2 regions of the Pseudoxanthomonas sp. LjRoot127 genome follow, and region 2 is predicted to be linked to the other one. Evidence: predicted binding sites of a transcription regulator. Region 2 holds the regulator's gene; the other holds the start of a gene.

Region 1 (3,398 bases), 560 kb from region 2:
CGGCGACTGGGTACTGGACGATGCCTGCCGCCAGATGCGCGCGTGGCGCGAGCAGGGCCACGACATCGCCCACGTGGCAATCAACCTGTCTCCATTGCAGTTCTCCTCGCCGACCCTGGTCGACACCGTCGCCGGTGCGCTGGAAAGGCATGGGGTGCAGCCGGCCTGCCTCACCCTGGAGATCACCGAGACCACCGCGATGCGCGATGCCGACGCCAGCCTCGGTATCCTCGAGGAACTCACGCGGATGGGGGTGAAGATCTCCATCGACGACTTCGGCACCGGCTATTCGAGCCTGCTCTACCTGAAGCGGCTGCCGGCGTCGGAACTGAAGATCGATCGCGCGTTCGTCCGCGAACTGGAAACCAATGCCGAAGATGTCGCGATCGTCGCGTCGATCATCGCGCTGGGCAAGACGCTCAACCTGCGGGTGGTGGCGGAGGGCGTGGAGACGACCGGCCAGCGACAGCACCTGCGGCAGCTGGGGTGCGATCTTTACCAGGGCTACCTGATGGGTGAACCAGTGCCGGCAGACCGGCTCTTCGTCCTGCAGGCCGAGACGCTGCCCGCCTGACAAGGCATCCGCGACGCGGGCTCAGGCAGCGTCGGCCACCGGCGGCGCTTCCATCGCCCCGCTTGCCTGGGGTGCCGCAAGGGCAAGACCGCGGGCCAGCGAACCCATCGCCGCGATATCGCCGGCACCCTGCTCGTCGAGCGCCTGCATCAGTCGTGCGGACAGATCCCACTCGCGGGCGACGGCCTGCCCCACCCGTGGCGCCCAGCGGTGCAGCAGTCCCGCGACCGTGTCCGCAGGCGGCAACGAGCCCTTCGTCGTCGCGCAGGCATCCCGCAGCACCTGCACGACCACGACGGCACCCAGGCCTTGCAGCAGGGCCAGCAGCTGGGCAGCGAAGACATCCTCGCGTCCGCCCGGCCGCACCGCCTGCGCCGCAAGCAAGGCCGTGCGCTGCGTGTGATCCCAGATCAGGTCCGGCAAACGCCCGAAGACGCCGCCCTCCACGCGCATCACCGGCTGCATCAGCGCGACCGCGACCAGATGGCGAAGGCCATCCACGCCGACCATCGCGACCGCCCGGTCCAGGCTCTCGACCGGCGCTTCGTGGCGGCGATACAGCGCACTGTTGGCCAGCTTCAGCAGGTTGGCGGCAAGTGCGGGATCGCGTCCGATGATCTCGGCGATGTCGCGACTCGACGCGTCGGCGTCGTTCAGCGTGCTCAACAGTTGTGGCAGCAGCTGCGGTCGCCGCGGCAGCCGCTGGGGATCCGTGACGAAGCGTTTCAGCGCCTGCCGCGCCGCGGCGATGATGGGCTCACTGTCGTCGGGTATCGGCGGCAATGCCGCATCCAGTCCCGCCAGCCGGAGCAGCGGCCCGGCCCAGTCGCGCGCGACCGCGGGCGACGCAGCAGCGCCGGCCGGAAGGTCTCCGGCGGGAGCGACCGGGGACGCCGGGCGCGCGGCCGGTGCCTCGCGTTTCCACCATCCCGTCATTTTCGCAAGCAGCGGCACAAGGACCTGCCTTCGTGGGCATGTTCGAGCTCATCCTATCGGCGGCGAGGCGCATAACTTGAGCAGGTCCATGCGTACGTCCGCGATCACGCCGGCATGACATCCGCTTCTCGCCCCGACCACATTGGTGAACGCTTCATCTTCGCGGTCACGCGATGTTGATCGCCATTCGGCGACCTTGGAAGCACGAGGGCATCAGACCCCGTTCCCTTTTTCCCCTTGGAGTTTCCCCCATGGATACGCAGAAGAAGATCCAGCACAGCCTCAATGACCTGATCGAGATCGCGCGCGACGGCCACGGCTTCTACACCGAAGCCGCCGGCAAGGTGAAGGATGCCGAACTGGCCGCCCTGTTCACGCGCATCGCCGGTGTGAAGCAGGACATCGTGGCGCGCCTCAGCGCGGTCGTTGCGTCCACCGGCGGCAAGCCGGCCGAGCACGGCACGCTGGTCGGCAGCATGCAGCAGTTCTACGGCAAGGTGCGCGCCACGCTGGGCGACACCACCTACGGCTACGTGGCCGAACTGGAAGAGTCCGAAGACCGCCTGCTGAAGGCGTTCAATGAGACGATCAACGACGAAGACACCCCGGCGACCGCGCGTGCGGAAGCGCAGGCCCTGCTGCCCAGCGTCCGCGAGTGCCACAACGTGATGCGCGACCGCAAGCAGGTCCTTAAGCACGCCAGCTGATCCATCGGCTGCCTGCCCGACAAGAGCCCCGCGGAAGCGGGGCTTTTCTTGTTCCTCCGTGCGCCAGCGTGCAACAGGCCGCACATGCCCGTCGCTAGCGCTGCTTCGTTTTCGCTTTTGTGTTCGTTTTTGTTTTCGTCTTGGCGCCGGTCTTCGACGCCAGCGCTGCGGCGATTGCGGTGAGATCCTGCTTCCTGCGCGCGTAATCCCCCCATGGATGGGCGCCCAGGCGCGCCATGCGACGCGGGGCGGACGCCAGGGTATAGGCGTCGCCCCCCTTCAGGCGACCCAGCTCCTCCCAGCGCAAGGGCATCGCCACCGGCGCGCCTTCGCGTGCGCGCAGCGAGAACGATGCCACGCTGGTCGCACCCCGGCCATTGCGGAGGTAATCGATGAAGATGCGTCCCTTGCGGAATTTCTTGGTCGCGGTCGCGACATAGGCGAGCGGATCGGCCGCCGCCATGGATTCGGCGAACGCGTGCGCGAAGTCCTTCACCCGGGGCCACGGACACGCCGGCTTCAGCGGCACCACGACATGCAGTCCCTTCCCTCCGGACGTGCGCACGTAGGAGGCCAGTCCGAGCGCACGCAACAGCGTTCGCACCTGCCGGGCGGCGGCCACCACGCGACCCCACGCCACATCGGGGCCGGGGTCGAGATCGAACACGACGCGGTCCGCCAGCTCGGGGGACTGCGCATGCGCGCCCCATGGATGGAATTCGATCGCGTTGAACTGCGCCAGTTCGAGCAGCCCGGCCTCATCGTGCACCACCAGATAGTCCGCGCGTGCGCCACCCTCTTCTTCCAGCGGCACCACGTCGACGCGCTCCATGCCCGGCGTATGGTGCTTCTGGAAGAAACACGGCCGGCCCGCGCCCTGCGGACAACGGACGACCGACAACGGGCGACCCTCGATTTCCGGCAGCAGCCATCGTGCCATCGCACGGTAATAGTCGAAGACCTGCCGTTTTGTGATGCCACTGTCGGGGAATACCACGCGTTCGGGGTGCGACAGTGCGACCGGCTGCGCATCGGTACTGCGGGAAGCATCGGTCGCCGGCATCGTCGTTTCCTTTGCGTCTCGTGACGGGGGCGTTCCGCGCAGGTCCGAGGGCCGCTTGTCGCGCCTTATCGCCTTCAGGGAGGATTGCCGCAGCAGGCCCTGGTTGCCCAGCCCGTGA
Region 2 (3,398 bases):
GCTCCAGCGTGACCAGCTGTTCGCCGAGCCGGTCGAGGATTTCCTGCGCTTCGATCAGGAAGTCGGCGGCGATTTCGGGGGTGACGGCGGACATGGGCGGGACGGTTACCGGGTCGGGCGATCAGCGGGAGGAGTCGAGCAGGCGCATCGCATGCGCGTGGCGCCGGCGGAGCATGCGACCGACCAGCACGTCGCAGACCAGCAGCAGGCCCACGAGCACGAGGACGACGGGATGGCGGTAGCGGGGGGCGGACGCGACGGGCATGGCAGGTCTCCGGTTCCGCAGTGCGCGTCCCCCGGGGCTACAACCCCAGACCGGACAGCAGGTCGTCGGCGTCGTCCTGCGAAAATGCATTGCGGTCCAGACCAGCAACGGCCGGGCCGGCGAGTTCTGAAGGCTTGTCGCGGTTTTTTTCCGGCGGCGGAAGGCCGAGGGCGCCGAAACCTTCGTGCACGCGTCGCACGATGCCGGCCACCCGGCGGATGATCTGGCCCGTCAGGTCCTGGTAGCTCTGTGCCAGCGCCATCTCCGACAGCCCCTTGCCGATGCTGTCCACCAGCGCGGCCTGCTCGGCGGACAGCGGGGTGGTTTTCAGCTGGGTGGCGTAGCCCCGGCACTGCTCGGCCAGGTCCAGGGTCTTGTGGCTGGCCTGTTCGGTCATTTCGACCACGTGGTCCAGTCGCGCGCAGGCATCGTCGAGATCGCCGGCGTCGGTCGGCGGCAGTTCGCCCAGCGTCTGCGCCAGTTCGCGGGCAAGCCGCCCCAGGCCCTGCATCATGGGCTGCGTGCGCCAGGCGGCGATGGCATCCAGTTCGCGCCGCCAGCCGGCTTCGTCGCCCTGTTCGAGGGCGTCGAGTGCGGTCTGCAGTTTCTCCACGAGTGCCGCGCGGGCGCTGGTGGCATCGGCGACGGCGCTCATCAGGCGGCCGCTCCGAGACGTTCGAAAATCTTGCCGAGCTTCTCTTCCAGCGTCTGCGCGGTGAACGGCTTGATGATGTAGCCGTTCACACCGTTCTGCGCCGCTTCGATGATCTGCTCGCGCTTGGCTTCGGCCGTCACCATCAGCACCGGCAGGGTCTTGTAGCGATCGTCGGCGCGGATGGCTTTCAGCAGCTCGATGCCGGTCATGCCGGGCATGTTCCAGTCGGTGACCACGAAGTCGAAACTGCCCTGGCCCAGCGCGGTCAGCGCGCTGTTGCCGTCCTCGGCCTCGGCGGTATTGGTGTAGCCGAGGTCGTTGAGCAGGTTCTTGATGATGCGGCGCATGGTGGAGAAGTCGTCCACGATCAGGATGCGCATGTTCTTGTTGGTCACGGATGCTCCGGTATTGCGTGGACGGTGGGTCTGGTGGGGATATCGGCCGGGGGCGGGAAAGGTTTAGCGGAGGCGACACCGCTCCTGCGGGGTCGCGCGATTGCCAAGGTCACTCGTCGTCTTCCAGCCCCGCGTCCGCCTTCTCGAACACCTGCAGGCGGCCGCGCAAGCGCACCATCGCCTGGCCGTGGATCTGGCAGACGCGGGATTCGCTCACGCCGAGTACGGCGCCGATTTCCTTCAGGTTGAGCTCCTGCTCGTAATACATCGACAGCACCAGCTGCTCGCGCTCGGGCAGGTGGCCGATCGCCTTGACCAGTTGCTGGCGGAACTCGCTGCGCTCCAGGTTCTGCTGCGGCGACGGACCGCCGGTGCGGGAGGTGTTGGGTTCGCCGTGGTCGTCGATGTGCGATTCCAGGCTGAGGACCTGGCCGCGCGCGGCGTCTTCCATCAGGCGCAGGTACTCCGGCAACGGCATCTCCATCGCGGACGCGACTTCGGTGGCGATGGCGGCGCGGCCGGTGCGCTGCTCGATCTCGCGCACGGTCGCCGCGGCCTGGCGGGCACGACGGTGCACCGAGCGCGGGACCCAGTCGCCGCGACGGATCTCGTCGATCATCGAACCGCGGATGCGGATCGAGGCATAGGTTTCGAAGGACGCGCCCTGTTCGGCGTCGTAGCTGCGCGAGGCTTCCAGCAGGCCGATCATGCCGGCCTGCACCAGGTCGTCGATCTCCACGCTGGCCGGCAGTCGCGCCGCAAGGTGGTGCGCGATGCGGCGGACCAGGTCGGCGTGCTGGGTGACGAAGTCGTTGGCGTTGCCGCGCTGCACGGCGCGGTACTGGGCGGCGGCGGTGTTCATGCGGCCACCCCGCGCTGGATCAGGCGTTCGACGAAGAACTCCACGTTGCCGCGGGCGCCGACCGGCGGCTGCCAGCGCGCCGTCGTGCGTGCTATCTCGGCGATGGCACGCGCCGAGGGGCTGCCCGGGTATGCCTTCACGACGGCCTGCTGGCGCTGCACCGCACGGCGCAACCAGTCGTCCTGCGGCACGGCGCCCAGGTAGTGCAGGGCGACGTCGCCGAGGAAACGTTCGCAGACGCGGGCCAGCTTCTCGTACAGCTTCCGGCCTTCATTGGGGTCGCGGACCATGTTGGCGATGACGTGCACGCGGTCCAGGCCGCGTTCGCGCGCCAGTACCTTGATCAGCGCGTAGGCGTCGGTGATCGAGGCCGGCTCGTCGCAGACCACCACCACGGTGTCCTGCGCGGCCTGGCAGAAGGTCAGCACGCTGTCGGTGATGCCGGCGGCGGTGTCCACCACCATGAAGTCGAGGGCGCGCTGCAGTTCGGAGAACACGTTGACCAGGCCGACGTGTTCGGCCGGCGTCAGTTCGGCCATGTGGCGGAAACCGGACGAGGCGGGCACCACCAGCACGCCTTCGGGCCCTTCCAGCAGCACGTCCTCCAGGCCGCAACGGCCGGCGACGAGATCGGCGAGGGTGAACTTCGGCGACAGGCCGAGCAGCACGTCCACGTTGGCCAGGCCCAGGTCGGCGTCCATCAGCAGCGTGCGCTTGCCCATTTCGGCGAGCGACACGGCCAGGTTGACCGACACGTTGGTCTTGCCCACGCCGCCCTTGCCGCCGGTGATGGCGACGACGCGCACGGGATGGAAGGCGCCGGGCAACGGCGGGGTGCTGCGGGGATTGGTCTGCAGCGGGTGGTCAGGCGACATGGGTGGCCTCGGTCGAGCAGGGTTCGTCGGCTTCGCGGCGCAGCTGGTCAAGCCGCAGCACGAGGTGGGCGCTGTTGGCGCGGTGGAGATCGTCGGGGACGCGCTGGCCGTCGGTCACCCAGGTCATCGGCAGCTGGTGGTCGACGACCACGCTCAGCGCGCTGCCCAGGCGGCCGGTCTCGTCCAGCTTGGTAAGCACCACGCCTTGCGGCTGTACGGTGTTGAAGCGGCGCACGACTTCGTCCAGGTCGGAGAAGTGCGAATTCGCAGGCAGGCAGAGCAGGGTCCTGACCTGGCCCGAGGCGCGCAGCCAGTTGAGCTGGCCGACCAGGTTGCGGTCGCGCTG

The links. The regulator FliA, encoded in region 2, starts transcription of late flagellar genes. The targets are predictions, from matches to a motif close to TAAAGTTTNNCNNNCNNNGGCCGATAA.
Region 1: the regulator FliA is predicted to act here: its motif matches at 1,564-1,590, upstream of ACSQ19_RS15310 (HDOD domain-containing protein).

Annotation. Positions count from the first base shown of each region.
Region 1 covers NZ_CAXUQR020000001.1:3,249,316-3,252,713, reverse strand. Annotated here, with positions in the region: gene ACSQ19_RS15315 (putative bifunctional diguanylate cyclase/phosphodiesterase) at 1-574, shown strand, start outside; gene ACSQ19_RS15310 (HDOD domain-containing protein) at 596-1,510, opposite strand; gene ACSQ19_RS15305 (PA2169 family four-helix-bundle protein) at 1,762-2,217, shown strand; partial or broken gene ligD (DNA ligase D) at 2,381-3,398, opposite strand, start outside.
Region 2 covers NZ_CAXUQR020000001.1:3,813,908-3,817,305, reverse strand. Annotated here, with positions in the region: gene ACSQ19_RS18075 (chemotaxis protein CheA) at 1-94, opposite strand, end outside; gene ACSQ19_RS18070 (hypothetical protein) at 122-265, opposite strand; gene ACSQ19_RS18065 (protein phosphatase CheZ) at 303-920, opposite strand; gene ACSQ19_RS18060 (chemotaxis response regulator CheY) at 920-1,300, opposite strand; gene ACSQ19_RS18055 (RNA polymerase sigma factor FliA) at 1,425-2,177, opposite strand; gene ACSQ19_RS18050 (MinD/ParA family protein) at 2,174-3,052, opposite strand; gene flhF (flagellar biosynthesis protein FlhF) at 3,042-3,398, opposite strand, start outside.